DNA from 2 places in the Thermoanaerobacter sp. RKWS2 genome. Region 2 is predicted to be linked to the other one. Evidence: riboswitches for the same ligand, from Rfam matches in the RefSeq annotation. Region 2 holds a riboswitch; the other holds the start of a gene.
The links. A riboswitch is a leader RNA that binds a small molecule or an ion and turns the genes downstream of it on or off. The one in region 2 is predicted to bind thiamine pyrophosphate.
Positions count from the first base shown of each region.

Region 1: another riboswitch for thiamine pyrophosphate. It lies ahead of thiT (energy-coupled thiamine transporter ThiT); the one in region 2 lies ahead of thiD (bifunctional hydroxymethylpyrimidine kinase/phosphomethylpyrimidine kinase).

Region 1 covers NZ_CP110888.1:2,585,628-2,597,165, forward strand. Annotated here, with positions in the region: gene OEI98_RS13755 (hypothetical protein) at 1-64, opposite strand, end outside; gene mgtA (magnesium-translocating P-type ATPase) at 367-3,054, opposite strand; M-box (ykoK) riboswitch at 3,424-3,586, opposite strand; gene OEI98_RS13765 (phosphatase PAP2 family protein) at 3,650-4,186, opposite strand; gene thiT (energy-coupled thiamine transporter ThiT) at 4,617-5,255, opposite strand; TPP riboswitch at 5,318-5,420, opposite strand; gene OEI98_RS13775 (ABC transporter ATP-binding protein) at 5,543-7,426, opposite strand; gene OEI98_RS13780 (ABC transporter ATP-binding protein) at 7,423-9,648, opposite strand; gene OEI98_RS13785 (MarR family winged helix-turn-helix transcriptional regulator) at 9,759-10,202, opposite strand; gene polX (DNA polymerase/3'-5' exonuclease PolX) at 10,364-11,538, opposite strand, start outside.
Region 2 covers NZ_CP110888.1:715,862-729,890, reverse strand. Annotated here, with positions in the region: gene cytX (putative hydroxymethylpyrimidine transporter CytX) at 1-987, opposite strand, end outside; gene thiW (energy coupling factor transporter S component ThiW) at 1,016-1,501, opposite strand; partial or broken gene thiM (hydroxyethylthiazole kinase) at 1,494-2,287, opposite strand; gene thiE (thiamine phosphate synthase) at 2,284-2,925, opposite strand; gene thiD (bifunctional hydroxymethylpyrimidine kinase/phosphomethylpyrimidine kinase) at 2,929-3,723, opposite strand; TPP riboswitch at 3,781-3,883, opposite strand; gene OEI98_RS03620 (iron-containing alcohol dehydrogenase) at 4,268-5,467, opposite strand; partial or broken gene OEI98_RS15245 (hypothetical protein) at 5,867-5,923, opposite strand; partial or broken gene hydE ([FeFe] hydrogenase H-cluster radical SAM maturase HydE) at 6,370-7,406, shown strand; gene OEI98_RS03610 (hypothetical protein) at 7,429-8,157, opposite strand; partial or broken gene OEI98_RS03605 (NAD(P)/FAD-dependent oxidoreductase) at 8,154-9,421, opposite strand; gene OEI98_RS03600 (4Fe-4S dicluster domain-containing protein) at 9,418-9,867, opposite strand; gene OEI98_RS03595 (glutamate synthase-related protein) at 9,879-11,384, opposite strand; gene OEI98_RS03590 (class II glutamine amidotransferase) at 11,381-12,505, opposite strand; gene OEI98_RS03585 (type 1 glutamine amidotransferase) at 12,871-13,581, opposite strand; partial or broken gene OEI98_RS03580 (transposase) at 13,601-13,871, opposite strand; gene OEI98_RS03575 (P-II family nitrogen regulator) at 13,987-14,029, opposite strand, start outside.

The DNA.
Region 1 (11,538 bases), 960 kb from region 2:
AAAGGATCATAGCCGAAGCTAAAATGGCAACCAAGACCAATAAAAATATTACTCTTTTTTTCATCTAATTCCCCCTTTGATTAGATCCTTTAAAAGAAGGCAAATACTCAGTAAATTACAGGTATCTATTAGCTCTTATAATTCCACTGGTAGTTATAATGATTTTGTATCCCATGGCACCATTTTACTTTAATTCTATTATTATGTCAAATTACTTCCTTAATTTAATTTCCATCTCAGTAGGATATTCTCTTGTTTTCACAAATTTGTAAAAAAGCCCAGACAGTGCTTTCTGTCCAGGCTTTTTAAATTTCAGACAAAGGGAACCGTCCCCTTTGTCTGACTTGGCTAATCTATTGTCCAAAATTACAGCAAACTTCCAAATTTTTTTACAAATCTCGTTTTAACGTATTGCGCCAAAGTCAAGTATGCAAGAAGCGTAGCTGCCAAGAACAAGAAGTATATTGCTGGTAGAGGCGTCATCCCAAGTTTAGCTCCAAAAGAAGTAAATGGCACAATCGTTCCTACTGTAACAGCTGCTGAGGTAAAAAGTAATAGTGGCCATGAAGCAATGCTTTGTATAAAAGGAATCTTCTCGGTCCTAAGCATGTGAACTACCATTGTTTGCGTCCATAAGCTTTCTACAAACCAGCCTGTTTGGAAAAGTGAAACAAATTGGAGTTTAAGTGCTTCAGGCAACAAGAAGTAAGAGCCACCTATAACCAACGGACCAATTACAAAAAACATCAAAGCATAAGTGGTTATATCAAAAATTGAACTAGTAGGTCCAAACCATACCATGAAATTGCCTATATTTGCAGCATCCCATTTTCTTGGCTTTTGTATATACTCTTTATCCATTGTATCCCAAGGCACTGATGTCATTGACAAATCATAAGTTAAATTAAGGAAAAGAAGTTGCAATGGCTGCATTGGCAAAAAAGGCAAAAATGCACTTGCTACTAAAACTGAAAATACATTACCAAAATTAGAACTCGATGTAATTGCAATGTATTTCATAATATTTCCAAAAATTCTGCGTCCTTCTACAACTCCCTCTTCTAATACCGTAAGACTTTTTTCTAAAAGTATTATATCTGCTGATTCTTTTGCAATATCTACTGCAGAGTCAACAGAAATTCCAACATCGGCTTCTCTTAGTGCAGACGCATCATTGATACCGTCTCCCATATATCCAACAATGTGGCCTTTGCTTTGTAAAGCCTTTATTATTCTCGATTTTTGCATAGGAGAAAGTTTTGCAAAAATTGTCGTCTTTTCTGCTACTTCTGCTAATTCTTCATCTGTCATATTCTCTATTTCATTTCCTAATAGAATATTCTCTACAGCAATCCCCACTTCTTTACAGATTTTCTTTGTCACTATTTCATTGTCACCAGTAAGAATTTTTACATCTACTCCATGTTCTTTTAAGGCTTTTATCGCATAAGGTGCAGATTCTTTTGGCGGGTCTAGAAAACCTATATAACCCATGAGAACCATCTTACTTTCATCCGCCACACTGAAAACTCCCTCTGGTGGAACATCATTTTTTTGAGCTACGGCAAGCACCCTCATTCCGTCTTCATTTAATTTTCTTACCATTTCTCTTACTTCTTGGCGTATTTCATCTGTCAAAGGAACAACTTCACCTTTGTACTCAGCGTATTCGCAGATGGAAAGCACTTCTTCAACGGCGCCTTTCGTTACAAGCTGCCTTTTCCCACCTTCGCTCTCTAAAACTACAGACATTCTTCGCCTTACAAAATCAAAGGGTATCTCATCAACTTTTTTGTATATTTTATCTAAACCATTAAAGCCCTTTTCAACTCCATACTCTAAAATAGCTACATCCATCAAGTTCCTTAGACCTGTTTGATAATAACTGTTAAGATATGCATGTCTTAAAACTCTGTCATCTTCATTTCCATGTATATCAAGATGTTTTTCTACAACTATTTTGTTTAATGTCAAAGTGCCAGTCTTATCAGTACAAAGTATATCCATTGCTCCGAAATTTTGAATAGCATCTAATCTCTTGACAATTGTCTTATGTTTTGCCATTGTCACAGCACCTTTAGCAAGGTTTGTAGTGACTATCATTGGAAGCATTTCGGGAGTAAGTCCAACAGCTACAGCCAAGGCAAAAAGCAATGCATCCAACCAATTACCCTTTGTAAGGCCATTTATCACAAAAACAATTGGAAACATAACTGCCATAAACTTGATAAGCACTTTGCTGACATTGTTAATACCCTTTTCAAAACTTGTCATTGCCCTATGCCCTACAAGGGACTTTGCCATTGAACCAAAATAAGTACGGTCACCTGTTGAAAGAACTACAGCAATAGCAGAGCCACTTACTACATTGGTACCCATAAAGCATATATTTTCTAAGTCTGAGAGGTTTAAATCCTTAGCTTTCCTTTTTTCTTCTTTTAAATCCGGATATTTCTCAACTGGTTCAGATTCTCCTGACAAGGTCGCTTGGTTTATGAATAAGTCCTTGGAAGTAATAACCCTAACATCTGCAGGTACCATATCTCCTGCTGCCAAATGTATTATATCACCAGGTACTATTTCTTCCATTTTTATTTCTCTCTCACCTGTATCTTTGCGAATAACTGCAGCAGTCGTGTGAACAAGGGCTTTCAATTTTTCCGCTTCTATATTGGAGCGGTACTCTTGAACAAAGCGAAGCAGTCCACTAACCGTTACCATTATAGAGATAATAATTATGGTGCTCCAATCTCTGTCTTGAGGTGCAGTAAAAAGTACATCAGTTATATATGACACAATTGCCAAAAATACCAATATACCTATGAAGGGATTAATAAAAGCTTTAATCAATTGAATATACCAAGGAGCTGGTTTTTCATGGGCTACTTCATTTAACCCATACATTTCAAGTCTATCTTCTGCTTCCTCAGAAGTCAAACCTTCTCTGTCTGTGCCTAATTGTGCCAAAACTTCATCTACATCTTTTTTCGCAAACTCAATTAATTGGGTAAGTATCGTATCTGTGAATCCATTTTTCTTTGCGATTTTGATCATTTCCATACACCTCCAAAACACAATAATAGACTAAGGCTGCTGAGTCTTTTGCAACCTTACAGTTACAGTATTTGTTTTTTTGTGAAAAACTTTCGCACTTAGACGATGGAATTAAAAGGAATTGTTTTGGAGGTATATGTAATAGGACATCAAAAGAAGGGATAAATAGGCATTTTAAGAAATAGCAAAATTTATTGAAAAGGCCACGTGTGAGAAGAATGGACGTGGCCTCAAACTATGCCCATCCTTCTTCAATGTCATATTACATATACCTTTATAGCTTTTACTACTACCTCCACCGTCCATTCTTCTCACCTCCGTTTTTTCGCAAATTAAAAAACCTCTCAACGAATGAAAGAGGTTTTTTAACATTTCAATTCGTTGAGCTTTGGCACTATACAGCTTTGGAGCATCCTCCAGCTGCATTAAGTAAAACCTTAATTCGGTAATACTTGTTGACCCGTTAGCATCTCTCGATGTTTCCGGGCAGCAGCGTATATCTGTATAGGAGCCTCACCTAACGATTGTATTAACTTGTGCCCTTCTACATTATATTCTTCTATTTACAATCTGTCAATCTATTTTGAAAAATTTTTTACAAAAACAACTTTGTAGCTATAAAATGGGTTAGATAAGAAAAAGTAATACCTATCGTTGAGCCCATTAATACATCTGAAGGATAATGCAGTCCAATGTATATCCTTGAAATCCCTACAAGTACTGCCAGCGAAATAAAGAACAGTGCAAGGCTTGGAAAAAACATTGAAAAAGTCATAGCAAGTGAAAAACTGGCAGTAGCGTGACCTGAAGGAAAAGAATAATCTTTTAAAAGATGTTTAAAAGTATTTGTATTAGCTAATACCATATAAGGCCTTGGTCTTGTATATTTTCTTTTTAAGAGCTGAACAAACAAATGGCTGCTTACAAGAGCAGTTAAAGCTTCTAAAGCAGAGGCTTTCACATTGTTTTTTCCGAAAAATATTAAAGATAAGCAAGAAAATATTGTAAAAAAAGGACCTCCTATATGAGTTATTTTAGGCATTATTTTGTCCAATATATTACATTTTATTCTTTTGTTTATATAGAAAAAAATGTTTTTGTCTTTGTCAAGAAGCACTCTTTTTATTTGCATCAGCAAAATCCCCTCCCTATAATCTCATTTCACTAATGCTTTCATCGAAATTTTTCAGCACAATTTCACACACTCTATCAGCGGAATTTTTATAAACCAATTCTTCCATTCTTTTTTCATATACTTAAGTTTATCAAGGTTTTCAAACAACAATTCTCTTAACTTTCAAAAGGATTTTATATTCTTTATATCTACAATTATATATACATTATCGTACTTTTCAAAAGCTTTTTCAACAGCCTTTGCTACTCTTTTATGGCCTGTTCCTATTTATCCATGGGCTTTCCCATAACCTTTGATTAAATTATCTTATGATAACATTAAAAAAACATTATAGGGATGTTAATTTTATGTTAAATTTTTTCTTACAAAATATTATACCATTATTTTGGCTATCCATTGAAAAAAATAAAAAAGGGGAAATACCCCTTTAAGCAATTGCTTTCTTTTTAATTTCCTCGATAGCATTTCTAACTTGAGGAATTAGTGAAACTGCAAAACATATTGCCACTTCTACACCTATTATGCTTCCATTAACTAAAAGTGAATAAACTATAGGACTCATTCCTTTTGGCGCATAGCTTGCAAAAAAGAATACTCCGGATAAAAAGTGAGAGAAAAATCGTCCAAATCCGCCGACTAAAATTCCCAAACTCAGGTTTTTTCTAAAAAAGCCAGCAAGTCCTAATGCACCAAAAGCCAAAGGATAGTCGAGAAGTACTTGCACCCATTGGACTATAAAGGGGTCTTGAATAAGTTGCAAAAGTCCATATGCCATGCCAACAATCACACCAGGACCTGGTCCATAATAATACGCAAATATAAAAAGTGGAAGCATGCTGGCAGGCGTTATGGAACCACCCTGTGGCCAATGGTAAAACCTTATATATGACAGCACAAAAGAAATAGCGATTGAAAGTGCTCCGTAGACAAGCATCTTTGTGTCAAATTTGACACTTCTTCGCATCAGATATAAAAGAAAAGCTGCCAATAAAATTGCCAATATAACTGATAAGGTCACTGGTTTTATTTTGGCAAAATCAGAAAATATACTTATAATGTAGGACATAATAAAAAACACCTCCATGATATTTAGAGGCTATGTTCGCTGAAAAAAATACCGCGAAATGCGGTATTTTTGAGCCGCATTCCCTACGGAGGCATTACCCTCATCAGGTTCCAAGGGTTTGGCATCAATGCCATCTCAGCCATTAAGGCTCCCCCAGCGGACATAACCACCTATTTTGTTTTCACCTTTAATTTATCATTTTCTGTAGTCTGTGTCAAGAATAATTATCAAATGCGGATGGCCAAGCTTTGTAGGTTGCTGACGTTTTGCACACACATCAAATGGTATTAACTTGCCATCTCTTCCTCTTTTTCAAACTGACTGTTATAGAGACTTGCATAAAAACCGCCTTTTTTAAGAAGCTCTTCGTGGGTACCTTGCTCTATAATATCTCCATGGTTCATGACAAGTATCAAGTCAGCATCCCTTATCGTAGAAAGCCTATGAGCGATTATAAAGCTTGTGCGTCCTTTCATAAGGTAATCCATCGCTTTTTGTATTTGTATTTCTGTAAGGGTATCTACAGAGCTTGTAGCCTCATCGAGTATGAGAATTTTGGGATCTTTCAAAATAGCTCTTGCTATAGTTAGTAACTGCTTTTGCCCTTGAGAAATATTTGTGGTCTCTTCATTTAATACCATGTTATAGCCCCCTGGCAATGTCCTTACAAAACTGTCAACATGAGCTGCCTTAGCAGCTTTTATAACTTCCTCATCAGTAGCATCGAGACGGCCATATCTTATATTGTCCATAATAGTACCATTGTAAAGCCAAGTATCCTGAAGCACCATGCCAAAAAGTGAACGCAAATCTTCTCTCGTAAAATCTCTTATATCATGCCCGTCAATCAAAATAGCTCCTTCATTCACATCGTAAAAGCGCATTAAAAGTTTCACTATAGTAGTCTTTCCTGCACCAGTAGGACCGACAATTGCAACTTTTTGTCCTGCCTTAATAGAAGCAGAAAAGTTATTTATCACCATTTTATCAGGTCTATATCCAAAACGAACATTTCTAAACTCCACATTCCCTTTTATATCTTCAATTTTTACAGGCTGTGGATTATCTGGAACTTCCTCTTCTTCCTCCAAAAACTCAAATACTCTTTCTGCACAGGCAGCAGTTTGTTGCAGTATATTGGAAATATTTGCAATCTGAGCAATAGGCTGTGTAAAAGATCGGATGTACTGTATAAACGCCTGAATATCCCCCACTTCTATTGCATTTTTTATGACCAACCAACTACCCAAAACTGTAACCGCCACATAACCCAAGTTTCCTATTACATTCATAAGTGGCATCATAATACCTGTCAAAAACTGTGACTTCCAAGCTGCTCCGTACAAAGTGTTATTTAATACATCAAACTTTTCAATGCTCTTTTTCTCTCCATTAAAAGCCTTTACTATATTATGGCCTCCATATACTTCCTCCACATGACCATTTACATGCCCTAAATAATCCTGCTGCTCTCTAAAATACATTTGTGAATGTTTGACAATAAAGGCAATTACCAAAGAAGACAAAGGAATTATCAAAAGCGCCACTAAAGTCATAAGCCAGTTTATGGTAAACATCATAATCAAAACGCCTACTACTGTCGTCACAGAAGTGATTATCTGAGTCAAGCTTTGATTGAGAGTCTGAGTAATTGTATCCACGTCATTTGTAATACGTGACAATATTTCCCCTTGATTTGTGCTTTCAAAATATTTCAAAGGCAGGCGGTTAATTTTTTCAGAAATTTCTTTTCTAAATCTATAGGTAACTTTCATCGCAACCCCAGACATTATCCATCCTTGCAGGTATCCGAATAAAGCACTTAAACCATATAAGCCTATGAGAATTAGAATTATCTTTCCTACATATTCAAAGTCTATGCCACTGCCTTGCCCTGTTATTTTATTCATTACACCTTCAAAAATTTTGGTTATGGCTTTACTGAGTATTTTAGGACCCGCAATGGAGAAGGAAGCACTAAGAGCTGCTAATATAAATACACTTATTATAGAAATTTTATAAGCTGATAAATATTTTATCAACTTTTTCATTGTGCCTTTAAAATCTCGCGCTTTTTCTCCACCGCGAACCATGCCATGGGGACCGCCTCCCATTCCTGGCCCGCGAAGTCTGGGCATCTGTTTGGGGTCTATTCTTCTATTTTCACTCATGCCAATTCCTCCTCCGACAGCTGTGATAAAGCTATTTCTCTGTAAGTTTGACAGTTTTTAAGTAGGTCTTTGTGTTTCCCTATGCCCACAATTTTACCTTCTTCAAGCACTATTATTTGGTCTGCATGCAAAAGAGTTGACACCCTTTGTGACACCATTATAACAGTGCTTGATTTTAGCCTTTCTCTTAAGGCTTTCCTTAAAGCTGACTCTGTTTTGAAGTCAAGAGCTGAAAAACTTTCATCAAAAATGTATATTTCAGGCTTTTTAACAAGAGCACGAGCAATGGAAAGCCTCTGCTTTTGCCCTCCTGAAACGTTTGTTCCTCCTTGTGCAATCTCTGAATCAAATTTCTTGGTCTTTTCATTTATAAATTCCATTGCTTGTGCAATTTCTGCTGCTTCTTTTACTTCCTCGTCCGTAGCCTGGTCATTTCCGTATTTCAAATTTGATTTAATTGTACCACTGAAAAGCCAACTTTTTTGGGGTACATATCCTATTCTGCTGCGTAAATCTTCCTGCCTTACCTCTCTTACATCTACACCATCAACCAAAACCTGTCCTTCTGTCACATCGTAAAATCTCAAGATCAAATTCACTAAGGTACTCTTTCCAGAACCTGTTCTTCCTATTATGCCTACTGTCTGCCCTGGCAAAACCTTGAAGTTTATATCCTTTAAAGCGTATTCTTCAGCACCTGGATATTTAAAAGATACATTCCTAAATTCTACAGTTCCAGCCATATTTTCATTAAATTGTTTTGGATTTTCTGGGTCTTTTATAGAAGGCTCTGTAGCCAAAACCTCAGCAATACGCTCTGCCGATACTGATGCTCTTGGTATCATTATAAACAGCATTGAGAACATCAAAAATGCAAAGATAATCTGTATAGCGTATTGCATAAATGCCATCATGTCTCCAACTTGCATGCTGGAATTTTGGATTTGGTGAGCTCCTACCCATACTATCAAAAGAGTAATTCCATTCATCACAAGCATCATAGATGGAAATATAAATGCCATAGCACGATTTACAAAAAGCCCTACTTTTGTAATATCTTGATTAGCTTTGTCAAAGCGCTCTTCTTCAAATTTTTGATTATTAAAAGCTCTTACCACCATTATTCCTGACAAATTTTCACGAGTAACTAAGTTTAATCTATCAATCAATTTTTGCATTAGCATAAACTTGGGCATCGCAATGGAGTACAATGCTGATATTATACCTAAAAGTACTATTACTGCTAAAGCTATAATCCAAGACATTGAAACACTTTTGCTAAGTGCTCTAAATACACCACCTATACCCATTATAGGCGCATAAAACACCATTCTTATCATAATTACAAGAAGCATTTGTATTTGTGTAATATCATTTGTAGTTCTTGTTATCAAAGAAGCCGTAGAAAATTTGTCAAATTCAGCATTAGAGAAGCTCTCTACTCTTGCAAATAAATCTCTTCTCAAATCTCTCGCTACTCCAGCTGCCACTTTTGATGCAAAAAATGCTACCATAATAGTGCTTAATGCACTCAGTCCAGTTATCAATAGCATTATAAGGCCAGTATGAAGAATGTAATCAGTTTGAATTTTGTCTGTATTTATGCCAATTGCCTTGTATTCTTCTTTTACAGCCATTGTTGCAGCTTGTATAACCATATTGTCACCTAAAGAAGCAAACTTTTTGTTCATTTCATCTCTTATTTGAATAAGTTGCTCTTCTGGCAGTTGAGACATCATAGCAAAGAGGTCTACATTTGCCGGTATTTTCTTTCCATTAAATTCTATACTTCCGTTTTTTGCACTGGCTTTAGCTTTTTCCACACCTGTAACAGCTAAAAAGGCTTTCCCCATAGGTAAATTTATTTTGTCAATTTCTGATTTATCTACGCTTTTAAGGACATATACAGGCTCTTTTGAAAGAATAGGATATTTTTTTACATATTTATCATAATCAGGACTGGATTTGTCTACTAATGTATAATCTTTTAAAATCTCTTCCTTTTCTTCAGGTGTAACAAATAGCAAAAGTTTATCCATTTCGCTTTTCCTTATAGCCTCAGGCACTGCATTTACTATGCCACCTTGCTGTATTCCATTGTTAACTATCTTGGACATATAGTCAGGCAATGACAAATCACTCATTGCTTGAACAAATATAAAGAACACTGCTAAAAAAATCAACAGAATATAGGGTTTTAAATATTTCGCCAGTTTTACCATACCAACACCTTCTCCTCCTAAAAATTTGCCTCGATTTCTTTTGTGAGAACTACTTCTTTTTAAATTTCTACTTCCTCAACTTATTTACTTAATTTTGTTATACTTCCTCACTATAAATCATGTTGTTTTTCCAATATTTTTTTCAGTGCTTCTAATCCTTCAATTATTTTATTAAGGTCTTGTGGGCTTGCTCTACTTATTAATTTTTCAAACTTCTCTTCAGCTTCTTTGAAATGTTTTTGAAAAGTATCTTTAAACTTAGGAGTCACACTGACATAAACAACTCTTCTATCTTCAGTGCTTCTCGTCCTCTCTACCAAGCCTTGCTTTTCTAACCTGTCAATAATGCCAGAAACAGTGCTATTGGAAAGCCCTAATCTCTGACTTAAGTCACTTACTTTCATTTCACCATAACGGGCTAAAATGCCCATAAGCATTCCTTGTGGTCCTGTAATGTCAAAATCTTTGCACTCGTATTTCATAGAATGCTTTATAATATTCATTATTTGTTTTAAAAGCTTAAGTATTTTCAATCCACTGTTTATCTCTTCCATTTTCACCACCGCATTTTAAATTATTTCGCACACGAATATTTTGTATTCAAATATTTCTGATACAAAATATATTGTACTCTTCTCATAATAGTATGTCAAGATTTCTTAAAGCTTTTCAAAAAAATAAAATAAAAAAACCGCTAATAAAATTAAAAGCGGTTTTACATATTAGAAAAAATCTCTAACACTGCCTCCAGTTCATAAGTATTTACAACATCTTTTGCTTCAAGCCACCCCTTTCTTGCAATACCAATGCCATACTTTACATCTTCCAACCCTTCTACACTGTGGGCATCCGGACATATGGCAAATTTTACACCTTTATCTTTTGCATATTTTATATATCTCCAGTCAAGGTCTAATCTATAGGGGCTGGCATTTATCTCAATTATTTTGCCGTATTCTTTTGCCGCGTCAATTACTTGATAGACGTCAATTTCATAGCTGTCTCTTGCCAGTAAAAGCCTTCCAGTCAAATGGCCTATTATCTTTGTGTATTTATTTTTAATGGCGTTTATCACTCTTTTTGTCATCTCTTCTTTAGTCATTTTAAAATGAGAATGTATAGAAGCTATAACCAAATCGAATCTTTTTAAAATTTCTTCGTCGTAGTCTAATGACCCATCCGGCAAAATATCCGATTCAATACCTTTTAATATGACTATATCATCGTATTTTTTGTTTAACTCTTCTATTTCTTCCCACTGTTTCAATAGCATTTCCTCTGCCAATCCACCGGCATAAAAAGCAGATTTACTGTGGTCAGTAATCGCTATGTATTTATATCCTAGCTTTCTCGCTCTCTCTACCATATCAACAAGAGAATTTCTACCGTCGCTATAAGTAGTGTGTACATGAAATACGCCTTTTAAATCTTTTTCTTCTATCAAGGCAGGTATTTCTCCTCTTTCTGCCGCCTCAATTTCTCCCATGTTCTCTCTAAGCTCTGGAGGAATATAAGACAAATTAAGTTTATTAAAAATTTCCTCTTCAGAGCTGCATTTAATAAGGACATCCCCTTTAAAAAGCCCGTATTCGTTCATTTTTATGCCCATCTCTTTTGCTCTATGCCTCATAGCTGTGTTGTGTTCTTTACTTCCTGTAAAATGGTGAAGAGCATAAGGGAATTCCTCATCTTTTACTACTCTTAAATCTGCATTTATTCCTGAGTTTAGTGTTACGATTGTCTTTGTATCCCCTTTTGCTATCACATCCCGTACCTCTTCATAGGAAGCAAACAAGTCCATAAGTTTTTCGGGATTATCAGAAGTAGCCAGTATGTCAATGTCTTTTACGATTTCCTTTTTGCGCCTTAGACTTCCCGCAATCTCACATC
Region 2 (14,029 bases):
TTCATATTTTAATATAAAGAAGCCTACAAAAACTACTGTGTATACTGGAATAAATACACTACCGATAGCATATAAAAAGTTTTGATATTTATCAATTGGGAATAAATATGCTGCTATGATACCTATCAGCGAATAAATTATTAATAGCTCTTTTTTACTGAGCCTTGTTTTAATAACTGCCATTGTAGATATCGCAGCAGAGTATACATCCATAAAAGTAGTCGTCACTGTTGATAAAAGTATTATTAGCAATGGTACAAACCCAGTTTTTATTGATGCAAAATATGAAATTATATCTTTTCCTTCCGTTTTCAATGAAACAAAAAGACCTATAAAATACATAAAACAGCTTGCAATAAAATAACCTAAAAATGTATATATAAAGCTAGATTTTCTATTTTCACTGTTGTTCGTATAATCTCCTACTAAAGGCAGCCATGATACAGGCATAGCAACGGCAAGTTCGATTGCATCTACAAAACTTATATTACCTGTTGGTGTTAAAATTTTCCCGCCCTTTAAAAATACTACAACACCAATAGTCAATATAAACAACAATATTACTGCAATGTTATTTACCCAGTATACTTCACTTTCAAAAAATAGTGACCATAATAAAACAGATGTGCCTACAAAAAGTATTCCTACACCAACAGACATACCAATGGCACCATTAAAAGCTTTTGCTGATTGTATAATCATGACTGCTGTCCATCCAATCAATTGTAGAATGTTTAGTGCTCCTAAAAAAATTGTACCTTTATTGCCCAAAACAACTTTTGTTGATTTTATTGCTGGCAACTTAAGGATGTATGACATAAGCCCCCCAAGCGAGAAAAATAATGTACCAATGATATGGCCTATTAAAATAGCCAACAAGCCTTTAGTTAAACCTAGAGGTGCAAATAGCGAACCTGTATAGATTTCAGCAATTGAGATTGCTGCACCTGCCCATATTAGAAAAAGGGTAAAATTTTTAATTTTCATGATTCACACCCGCCTTTCTAAAGTAAGTTTATGAGATAAATTTCTTATATTTTACTAAAACCAATACCACTACATATCCTATAACCGAGCCTATTGTACTGGAAAGCGAAAATGGAATGACAAACATAAAAGCCGCGCCTGAACTTCCCAGTATATACTTAGCTATAGGATAAGAAAGCAATGCCCCTATAATGCCTGTCCCTATAACTTCTCCTACCGAGGCAAAATAAAATCTATGTGTAAATCTATAAAGATATCCAGCAATAAATGCACCAACCATTCCTCCTGGAAATGCCAAAAGCGATCCAACACCAAGGATGTTCCTCAATAGTCCTATAATAAAAGCTACTTCTAACGCTCCCCAAGGTCCCAAAAAAACTGCTGAAATAACATTAATAGCATGTTGAACAGGTGTAACTTTGGCAACACCTACACTAAACCATACATATTGAGAGGTAAAAGTGCCTATAGCAATAATAAGTGCCATAAAAACCATACGATGTATTTTATTCATACTCCACCTTCTTATCTTTTTCTATTATCTCCGGCGTGAGATTATATATCTCATCAAAAAATGTCACTTTAAAACTGCCGGGCCCTTTGACATTGCTGCTTTGAGCGGCTCTTTCACCTGCTACTCCAAAAGCTACAAAAGCTTCTACTGTAGCTGCAAAATAATCTTCACATACTCCGCAGAAGCTCGCTACTACAGAGGTAAGCATACAACCTGTGCCAGTAACAGTGCCCATCATAGGATGCCCATTTTTTACATACGCAATTCTTTTTCCATCAGTAATTATGTCAGTAACACCTGACACTGCTACTACAACGTTGTACGCTTTGCTAAATCTTTTGCAGCTTCAGAAATATCATCTGCTCCGCTTTGAGATTCTACACCGCGTATCTTCCCACCTTTGCCTGCAAGTATTGAAATCTCAGCACTATTCCCTTTTATCACAGAAATTTTTACCTCTTCTAATATCTTTTTTGAGCTTTGTGTCCTAAGCTTCGTAGCTCCCGCTCCAACAGGGTCTAATATAACTGGTACTTTAAGTCTATTTGCAGCCTTTCCTGCCTTTATCATCGCTTCTACTTGTTCATTTGTAAGAGTGCCTATATTTAAAACTAAAGCATCTGCTGCACTTACCATTTCTTCTACTTCTTCCAAGGCATGTGCCATGACTGGCAATGCTCCTATAGCCAGTGTTATATTAGCACAATCATTGACAGTAACTATATTTGTAATATGGTGAACTAAAGGTTTTTTCTCTCTTAAAATTTTCAACAATTCTTTTTTCATTTCAAATTCCTCCTATCGTTTATCGCTTTTGCTATAACCTCCAAAAGTTTTCTTGTATTGTTTTCTATATCCCCATAAAATACAGCTGAAACTGAAGATATCCCGTCTACTCCCGACTTTAACATGACTTCATAAGCATTATCTTTTGTTATACCTCCTATTGCAACTACGGGAATAGTGACTGCCTCTTTTATCTTTTTCAGCCCTTCTATTCCAATAGCTTCCGCCTCCGGCTTTGTAGGAGTCTTAAACACCGCTCCCACTCCTAAATAATCCGCTCCATCTCTTTGTGCTTTTAAAGCTTCTTCCACTGTCCTCGCTGATACCCCTACTATTTTATCATGACCTATTACTTTTCTTACAACATCTGCCGGCAAATCCTCCTGTCCAACGTGAACTCCATCTGCATCTACTGCCAAAGCTATATCCACTCTGTCGTTAATAATGAGAGGGATTCTATTTCTTTTTGTCACTTCTTTAACTTTGAGAGCAATTTCATAAAATTCCCTACTTGATATGTCTTTTTCTCTCAGTTGAATTACTGTTGCACCGCCTTTTATTGCTAATTCTACTGCGTCAGCAATATCCATATCCTTTATGTAAGACCTATCCGTTATAGCATAAAGGGTTAAGTCCATATCTCACACCTTCCTTATTTCTATATTCCAAAAATGGTTAGTGGGACCTACTCCATGCCCTATGGCCAACGAATGTTTTATAGCCCCTGTAATGTATGACTTCGCTCTTTTTATTGACTCAACTAAATCATAGCCTAAAGCGATATTGGCAGCTATAGCTGAGGAAAATGTGCAGCCTGTACCATGCGTGTTTTTAGTATCGATTCTCTCTGATGTAATTTCATAAAACTCTTTTCCATCGAAAAATACATCTAAAGCATCTCCTGTAAGATGTCCACCTTTTACCACCACTGTTTTTGCACCAAAATCTAAAATTCTTTTAGCTGCCTCTTTCATGTCATACACACTTTTGATTTCCCTTCCAATTAGCTCTCCTGCCTCCATAAGATTTGGCGTAACTACAAGGCTTAAAGGAATCAGTTCCTCTTTCAAAGCCTCCACTGCTTCCGGCTTCAATAAATAGCTTCCACTTTTTGAAATCATAACAGGGTCCAACACAATATTTTTTACATTGTAATCTTTTAACCCTTTTGCAACCATTTTAATTATGCTTTCATTAGATACCATACCTATCTTCACTGCATCTGGGTATAAATCCTCAAAAATTGCCTTCATCTGCAAATACACCATATCAGGACTTATATCCTCAATTCCCAAAACCCCCATTGTATTTTGCGCTGTTATTGAAGTAATGACACTCATGCCGTATACTCTATGGGCTGAAAAAGTCTTTAAATCTGCCTGTATACCTGCTCCTCCCCCAGAGTCAGAGCCGGCAATAGTAAGGGCTAATTTCATAAAAACACCTCCAAATAATAAAATAAGCCCACCTGTGAGGTGAGCATTTTTACAAATGTTTTAAAAAGCATGCTTCCCTACGCAGGCATTACCCTGACAGGTTCAAAGGGTCGGGAACGAATCCCCTCTCAGCCACTTTTTGGCTCCCCTAGCACTTGTCATATTTAGTTTTAAGTAAATTGCTTAAACTAATTATACCACAAACGCAAAAGAATTCAACAATTATTTTGAAAATGATATCAATATTTAATGAGTTAAGTTATAAGTTCCCCTTTTTCTGATAAAATTTAAGTGTTAACAAAAAAACATAAAATTACTGCCCTTAGCTCATTTTTGTAAGCTAAGGGCTCTCCTCAATTTCTCAGTCTTCATTTCTTATTTATCAAAAAGATATCCTATTTGAACTTGTTGTGCTATTGTTTGTCCTTCGCTGTCTGCAAAGATTAAAATTTCTTTGCCTTCAACATGGTTAAAATAATAACTATACTGTTCTTGTTCATTGCCTATTGTCTATCTGCTTGCTGTGAAATTTTTAAATTAAATTTTAGAAAGATTCTTCATAAATCTTGGCAATAACAGCTTCAGTTGCTTCCACTGGTGCATTAGAAAGCAATCCGTCCAGAGAAGGCGTAGTTTTAGCAAGCTTTACCAGAGTCGGAACATCCTCTTTTGTGAATCCAAAGTCCGAAAGTTTTTGGGTGCATCCTACATTAAAGAGCCATTCTTCAACCTTTTTAGCTACATATTCTGCTTCAGCAGGCAGACCTTTTAGCCCAGGCACTATAGGACTATATACTTCAGCCAGAACTTCTGCAACAGATGGATAAATAGCCTTTACCACTGCAGGCAGTATAGCACCAAGTCCAAGACCATGAGCTATCTCGGGTTTTACTGCACTCAGAGGATGCTCTAGCGCATGGGTAAGGTGCAAAAGGCCATTGTCAAAAGAAATACCAGCTAAAGCAGAAGCGTAAAGCAAATAGTATCTGGCCACAAGGTTTTCAGGGTCATTTACAGCAGCGGGTAGGTAACGAACTATCAACCTCACTGTTTCTTTTGCCATTAGGACGCTGTAAGGTGACGCTACAAGAGTGGTAGCAGCTTCGGTAACGTGGTTTAAAGCATCTATAGTAACCGCTATTGTCTGTCTTTTGTCAAGCTTTGTCATAAGGGAAGGGTCATCTATGGCATACATAGGATACAGGCAATCATAAGCAATTGCAGGCTTATAATTTTTTTCTGGGATTGTAGCCACCGCAAATCTGTCTACTTCGGTACCAGTACCATGAGTAAGGTTTATAGCTATAATAGGAGCAGCTTTTTCAGGTATGAATTTCTGTTCATAAAGTTCTCTTGCATTTTTATCAGTGTATTCCAGCAGTACAGCCACACTTTTCGCGGTATCTATAGGGCTGCCACCGCCAATGCCGATAACAGCTTTTGCCCCAGTTTCCCGGCCGATTTTGGCCGCCTCATCGATCATGTCAACAGTAGGATTGGGTCCAACCTTGTCATAAAGTGAATATTTGAATCCAAGTGTCTCAAGAGCCGGTTTTACCACATCCCAGGCCCCACTGGCTTTATAGGAACCTTTACCGGTTACAAGAATGACATTGTTGATACCTTTGTTTTTAAGAACTTCTAGAATATCTTTTATCTTTTTTATACTACCTATTCCAAAATAAGTCGTGTTTTTGCAGCGAAGTTCAAAAACCTTATTTGGATTTATTTTTGTTTCCCACACTTTAATTACCTCCTATTGTTAAATTTATAACAATCTCTGTATACAATTATAGCACTATCTTAGAAAATGGTCAACCCCAAGTTATAATATCTATTCTTATCTATTACCTTTATTGCCCCATTTATAAATCCTTATAGTATAGTAAGTAACTATATTTACTTATTCTTTCTTTAAAGAAGTATGAAAGGATTCTATACATGCATTATCATAAGGACATCCTTTACTGCTAAATGAATGTTAATAATCGGCGTATACTAATAATATTAAAAGTCAGGGGCTTGAAATTATCAAACTTCCCTGACTTTTAACATATTTTTGTCTCACGTTTGCTAGTCTACAATTACAGTAGCTGTACCAGTGGATTTATGTCAATATGGTAGACACAAAAACTCGAAATTTTTATGCAGATTTTTTAATCAAATCCTCAAATTGTTGCGGAGTCATATACCCTATACTGCTATGTAGTCTTTTTCTATTATACCAAGCTTCAACTCTACTATAGTGTTTTTGAACTCTTCACTATATTTTCTTTGACCTCTTGGCATTTTGTGACACTTTCTCTCTTTATATTTTTATTTTAACCTGTTCGAGTTAAAGTGTCTACAATAATATAATAACACCATATCACAACATTAAAGTAATGTGAATGGATATATTGACGATAACAAATATATTTTAAAAACATCTTTTCTTTTAGAGCATTAAATGTTAAACTCATATCGTAAAGGTTTCTCCTTCTATCAATGTTTTTAGCTTTAACAACTAATATTAGAGAAATACGGTACTTTCACGCATATTTTAAAAAATTACTCATTTTTATTTAGCCACAAAAAACTTTGCTATCTTTTTAATAATTTTATTTGCCAATTTGAAGTTTAAATTTATTGAGGTAGGTGAACTTTTTGTTAGAACTAATAAAAAAAGCTGAAGAAACACACACTCTCTCAAAGAATGAAATAGTTGAGCTTTTAAAGGACGATCAATATAACGATGAATTATTTAAAGCCGCGGATAGAGTAAGAAAAAATATGTGGGAGATGAAGTGCATTTAAGAGGACTTATTGAATTTTCTAATATATGTAAGCAAAATTGCTTATATTGTGGTCTAAGAAGAGATAACAAAAATATAAAACGTTATAGATTAAAGCCAGAACAGATAATTAATTTTGCCAAAAATGCCCGCAATTTAGGATATAGAACTGTAGTATTGCAGTCTGGCGAAGATGATTTTTTCAATGTTGAAAGGATGACTAAAATCATAAAATCCATAAAACAACTCGATATTGCAATAACTCTAAGTATAGGCGAAAAAACAAGAGAAGAATATAAGGCATATAAAGAAGCTGGAGCAGATAGATATTTGTTAAGAATAGAAACAACGGATAAAGAACTTTATGAAAAACTCGATCCTAATATGAGTCATGAAAATAGAAAAAGGTGTCTTAAAGATTTAAAAGAATTAGGTTACGAAGTTGGAACTGGATGTCTCATAGGACTTCCTGGACAAACTATAGAATCCATTGCAGATGACATTCTATTTTTTAAAGAAATTGATGCTGATATGATAGGGGTTGGTCCATTTATCCCGAATCCCGATACACCATTAAAAAATGAAAAGGGAGGCACATTTGAACTCAGTTTAAAAGTTATGGCCATAACAAGGCTTTTGATGCCTGATATTAATATTCCGGCAACTACAGCAATGGAAACCCTAAATGTTAATGGAAGGTTGATAGCACTTCGTAGTGGAGCAAATGTTGTAATGCCAAATGTTACAGAAGGGGAATACAGAAAATTGTACGCATTATATCCAGGCAAAATCTGTATAAATGACACTCCCGCCCATTGCTTTAGCTGTATTACTGGTAAAATAAATAGCATAGGCAGACCAATTGCAAAAGATTATGGCTATAGGAAAAATGTCATGTCAAAAAAGTAAGGGACGGGGTCTTCCCCGTCTTTTATGCATACATATTTCCATAGGGTCTTTTGCCTATCGGATGCAATTTGACAAAAGAATGATTCATAATCTTTTGAAAATCATAATCAAAATATTGACAAAAATTTTCAACATACTTTTGGATAAACGCGTAATCTTTGTCATCTATCTTTTCTTTAATAACTTCTTTTCCAAGTTTATAGTCTTCTACATCTCCTCTCAAATATATAACTCCTCCATGCATACCTGTACCACAATATTCTCCAACTATATTTTCATCATTTTTCAAGTTTAGCACAATCATACATCCACCTGCCATATATTCACCAAAGAAATCTCCTGCACTTCCTCCAATAACTATTACGGGAACTTTATCTTTGTATTCTTTCATGTGTATGCCAACTCTATAACCAACACTATCTTTTATATAGATAGATCCACCCCTCATTCCGTAACCAACGACATCACCTGCATGTCCATGTATAATAATATTCCCATCGTTCATTGTATTTCCTATTGCATCCTGTCCATTACCAAAAACTTCTATTGTAAGGCCGTCCATAAAAGCCGCCATGTCATTGCCAGGTGTACCTTCGATATTTATTTTTGTAGTCCCAGATAAATTATCTCCTATATATCGCTGACCATTGACATTTTTTAAATTAATTATGTCTTCACCTGAACGAACTAACTCTTTAATTATTTCATTAAGGTCTCTATAATAAATTCCTGACGCATTTATGGTTTTCATCGTACCACCTCCAGGTCAAGCATTTTTGCCTTTCTTAATTCTTTTGGCAAATATATAAATCCAAAATCATCATTTAAAAGATATTTCTTAAATGGAGTTATATCCGTTTCATTTTTTATAAACCCAGTAAATAATCCAGCCCTATCAATATCATTAATTAATATAAATCCTACTAACCTATTTTCTTTTACCACAAATTTTTTATAAGACCTCCTGTTATGATCAATTTTAGAGATAATCTCAAATTCCTCCTGCTGTGGATTTGTTATACCAGCTGTTATCATATTTGTATTTTTATAACCTATTGAGTTCATAGGGAAAATCCCTTTAAAACTTTTATTTATGCCAATCATGTTGAGCCCTGCAATTTCCCCTTGCATGTATGCATTTGGCCATATTGGCACAACCCTATTTGACTCAACAAGCATATCATAACCTTCGGCTACATCTCCTGCTGCATACACATCTTCAACGCTTGTTTTCATAGTGTTATCTACTAAAATACCACGGTTTATAGAAATTGATGTGTTTTTTACAACATCAACGTTTGGCACAACGCCTATCGCGATAATAAGATTGTCGGCTTCTAATTCCTGCCCATTTTTGAGCAAAACCCCTTTAACATATTCATCTCCTATGATTTTATCCACTGTTGTTCCCGTAATTATTTTTATGCCGTCATTCTGAAGACTTTGAGATACCAAAGATGCTCCTTCTGTATCAAGAATTGTACTTAAAATTCTATCGGCAAGTTCAACTATTGTTACATCTACCCCTAAATGGTGAAGACCTTCTGCTGCTTTGAAACCGATGAGACCACCCCCTACAATTACAGCTTTTGAACCCGGCTTGGCAGCTTCCTTTAATTTTTTAGCATCGTCCATTTTAATAAAAGTATGAACATTTTTTTTGTTTAATCCTTCTACTGGAGGTATTATAGGTTTCCCGCCCGTTGCAATGAGAAGTTTGTCAAAACTTATGCTATCCCCGTTTTCAAGATACACTTCTTTTTTCTTTCATCAATAGAAACAACTTTAATACCAAATATAGTTTCTACTTTATTTTTGCGATAAAAATCTTTCTCTCTATATATCATTTTATCCTCAGACACTAAATTCCCAAGATAATAAGATATAAGGGGCCTTGAATACACGTGATATGTTTCATCCGAAATAACAACTATTTCAGAACTTGTATCATATTTTCTTATTGCCTCTACTGCACCTACCATCGCAACAGAATTACCAATTATTACTATTTTCATGCAGAAATGCCTCCTTCCCTATAGACAAGTGCCTCATTAGGACAATTCTTGACACAAGCCGGCTCTCCCGCTTCAGCACATAAGTCACATTTTGATGCAACCTTATTATTTACATCTCTTATAATTGCACCAAACTCACACACAAGCACGCAAGTCCAGCATCCAACACATTTATCTGTATCACAAATTACAACACCAGTTAACGGATCCTTTTGCATCGCTCCTGTAATACATGATTTAACACATGGAGCGTCATCGCAATGCCGACACTGGAGTGAAAAAGATACAGGTTTATTTTCTTCTATGACAATTCGTGGTGTCGGCCTCTGGGTTTCCAACTTAAATGCTTTTAAAACATCTTTATACTTTGAATGAGATGTAATACAGTATACTTCACATAATCTACATCCAACACACACTTCTTCTTTCACATAAATCTTTTTCACAAATATACCTCCTATTCGCCGGCAGCAAGAATGCCAAGTATATCAAGTTCCTTTTGCGTCATTCCTATGCCACGAAGCATTAACCTATTGCCTTTAAGACTTTCAATATCATTTATACCCATTCCACCAAGCATTTCTTTTATTTCATGACTCCATGCTTGAACAAGGTTAACAAGACGTTTATATCCGATTTCTGGGTTTAATCTTTTAACAAGGTTAGGATCTTGTGTAGCAATTCCCCAATTGCACTTTCCAGTATGGCATTTTTGGCACATATGACATCCCAAAGCAATCAAAGCAGCTGTTGCAATGTAAACGGCATCTGCGCCAAGAGCTATTGCTTTGACTATGTCTGCACTGTTTCTAATACTACCAGCTGCAACTAAAGATATTGTATGTCTTATACCTTCAGAACGGAGTCTTGCATCTACAGCAGCTATTGCAAATTCAATTGGAATTCCTACGTTATCCCTTATTCTCTTTGGAGCAGCCCCTGTACCGCCTCTAAATCCGTCTATTGCTATATAATCTGCTCCAGCTCTTGCTATTCCCGAAGCTATTGCCGCCACATTATTGACTGCTGCAATTTTAACACCAACAGGTTTTTGATAATCGGTAGCTTCCTTCAATGAATATATTAATTGCGCAAGGTCTTCAATTGAATAGATATCGTGATGCGGTGCAGGAGATATAGCATCACTTCCAGGTGGTATCATCCTTGTTGCCGAGATGTCCTCACTCACCTTTTCACCGGGTAGATGACCACCTATCCCAGGCTTTGCACCCTGACCAATTTTTATTTCAATAGCCGCCGCAGTATTAAGGTATTCTCTATCAACACCAAAACGTCCTGATGCTACCTGTACAATTGTGTTTTTGCCATATTTCCGGAAGTCCTTATGAAGCCCCCCTTCACCAGTATTATAAAGTATCCCAAGCTCTTCAGCAGCTCTTGCCAAAGCTGCGTGAGCATTGTAACTTATTGAACCATAAGACATTGCTGAAAACATTATTGGTGTCTCAAGTTTGAGTTGTGGAGGCATTTTTGTTTTAACATTAAGGTTTTCGTCTATTTCTATCTTGTCAGGCTTCCTACCTATATATACCCTTAATTCCATAGGTTCTCTTAGTGGGTCTATAGAGGGGTTTGTAACTTGGCTTGCATTTATAACCATTTTATCCCAATATACAGGATACGGCCTATCATTTCCCATGGATGACAGAAGAACTCCACCTGTTTCTGCCTGTCTGTATATATCTCTTATAGCATCGTAAGTCCAATTGGCATGTTCTTTAAATGTTTGAGGATGTTTAATAATTGTAAGAGCTTGTGTTGGACACAATACGACACATCTTTGACAATTTACGCAATTCATATCATTTGAAATCATTTTATCTAGATGTTCATCATAACTGTGAACTTCAAATGAACACTGTCTCATACAAACCTTACAGTTAATGCATTTATCGTAATCTCTGAGTACTTTAAATTCTGGAGTAAGGTAGCTTAAACTCATGCAGTAACCTCCTTTGTAGAATACATTTCTTTTTCGTTGTCACGTATGAGCTCAGCTATAACAGGTTCTCCACCTCTAGGAATCCATACGCTTTCAGGATTTTTGCATACTTGCCTTATTGCTGACTCTTCGCTGGCTACATATATCATATCGCCCTTTTTTGCAGCAGTAAGTGGCCTTAGTTTAATCCTATCGTTTATTGCCACAAAGCCATCTTCATATGCTATTATCATTGAAAATGGACCATTTAGGAGTGCTCTCCCATAAATTATTTTCAGGTTAGTGTATAAAATTTTTTCTTTTGGTGACATCCTTTCAACCTGCTTCCACAAAGGCGATGCAACTACTTTGCATGCAAGTTCTATTGGTAAACCATGTCTTCTTAATAGAAGATCGAAAATGTATGCCGCAACTTCTGTATCAGTTTGCAAGGTGCAAATATATCCAAACTCTTCTAAATATTTACGATTAGTATCGTACGAAGAAAGCTCGCCATTGTGAACAACAGAGATATTTAACAGATTAAAAGGATGTGCACCACCCCACCATCCTGGTGTATTCGTTGGAAATCTACCGTGAGCCAACCACATATATCCTTTGTAAGATTCCAATTTATAAAAATTTGCAACATCTTCTGGGTAACCTACTGCTTTAAATACTCCCATATTTTTCCCGCTAGAAAAAACATATGCGCCTGGTATGTTACTGTTTATATTAAATACAAATTTAATTGTAAATTCATTTTCATCCAGTTCTGATAATTTCAATTTCTCTGGCCTTGGTATAGCAAAATATCTGTAAATTAATGGTGCATTTTTAATATGTGCCGTTTTTCGTGTGGGTATTTTTTCTTCTAAAGCGACTATATAATTTGCTTTTAAAATATTCTCTGTTTCCTGTTTAGCTATCAAATCATCATAAAACATATGAAATGCAAAGTAATCTTTAAAATCTGGATAAATGCCATATGCAGCAAAACCACCTCCAAGACCATTTGATCTATCATGCATTGTCGCGATGGAATCTGCTATAGATTGCCCCGAAAATAGACGACCAGTGCGATCAATTATGCCACTTATAGCACATCCCGAAGGTATTCTTACATAACCTTCCTTCAACATTTTATAACCCCCTTAAAAAATTTTTATATGCAATATTTTTTTTGAAAGTTGCATCAAGCGAAAATGTTTACTGTTTAAAATTGTCCTCAAATTGTGGCAAAATGCTTATCACTCCTAAATTACGAGTGTTATGTTAATTATAATATATTTTATTAATTTTGCAATACGTTAATATGAAAAATTCATAAATTATTTTTAGGTTAATTCTTCACTTAAACGTAGTGGGCAAAAAAAAAAACAGTTAGATACTTTAACATCATAGGTAACTTATATGTAGAATGACAACACCCCCACTTTCTACGCATAAAAAGTGGGGGTGCTTTTTTATATCTGCAATGCTCTTTCTATTGTTCTCGTTCTTCTCCCTAAACATCCAAAAGTCGGCAAAAATTCGCCCAAAAACGGGAAAAAACTTCCTGATTCTTTTCCCACAGCCTTTTTGTCTCCTCTTTAAGTTGAGCCACTGCTCCTGGTCCAGCAAACTCTATAAGTTCTTCTTGATAAATCTCAGTCCAATAACTAACGATTATAGGTGTAACTTCTGGGTGAAATTGTAAAGCCCAGGCACAATCCTGATAAGCAAAAGCCTGGTTAGTACAAGTTTCACCTTCTGCAAGGAGAACAGCCCCTTCAGGCAGTTCAAAAGTATCTCCATGCCATTGAAAAGCCCAAAACTCTTCTGGCAAATCCTGAAAAAGAAAGGCCTTTCCCCCTGCTTCTGTCAAATGTATTTTATACCACCCAATTTCTTTTACCGGGTTAGGTTTAACTGTTGCTCCCAACGCCCTGGCAATAAGCTGCCCTCCCAAATATATTCCTAATACTGGTATTCGTCTTTCTATCGCATCGCGTATAAGTTCTTGTACTTGATAAAGATATGGGTACTTTTCTTCTTCGTATGCTCCCATTGGACCTCCCAATATTATCACAGCTTTATAATTAGCCACTTTTTTAGGTAAAATAGTTCCTGGTTGATCCATTATACAAATATCTAACTTCCATCGTTTTTTCGAAAAAATTTCAGCTATAAGACCTGGTCCTTCCTGACTTACATGTTGGATAATTAAAACTTGCATTATCTCATCTCCTTTGCTAAACAATAGGGTCAAGACTTTTACAAAGTTCAGAAATTGTAGATTTTGAAAATTCAGTATCATAGAGTTCATAAGTGATTTCTTCAGCTTTTCGTGTAGATACTTCGTTAACCACCATCTTCATTAATGCCAATAAAAGAGCCTGTTTCTTAAATAGTAGCCATTACGATAGTTTTGCCTTTCTTCCGTTCTTTCATATGTTTCAGCTTCGATTTTTAAGTAGCTTGAGCTAGTAATATTTGATCAAGTACAGATTTTAAGAGTTTGCATAACTTTACATAAATATACATTTTTAGAGGGGTGCAAGAGGCAAGGCAGACTATCTTTCATTTGGAGGTATTTTGAATGCCTCCTATTGCCAAATTGTAAGTATGGCTCCCCCAAACTTTAAATTGCGCTTTCACCTTTTTCGCCAGTTCTGATTCTGACG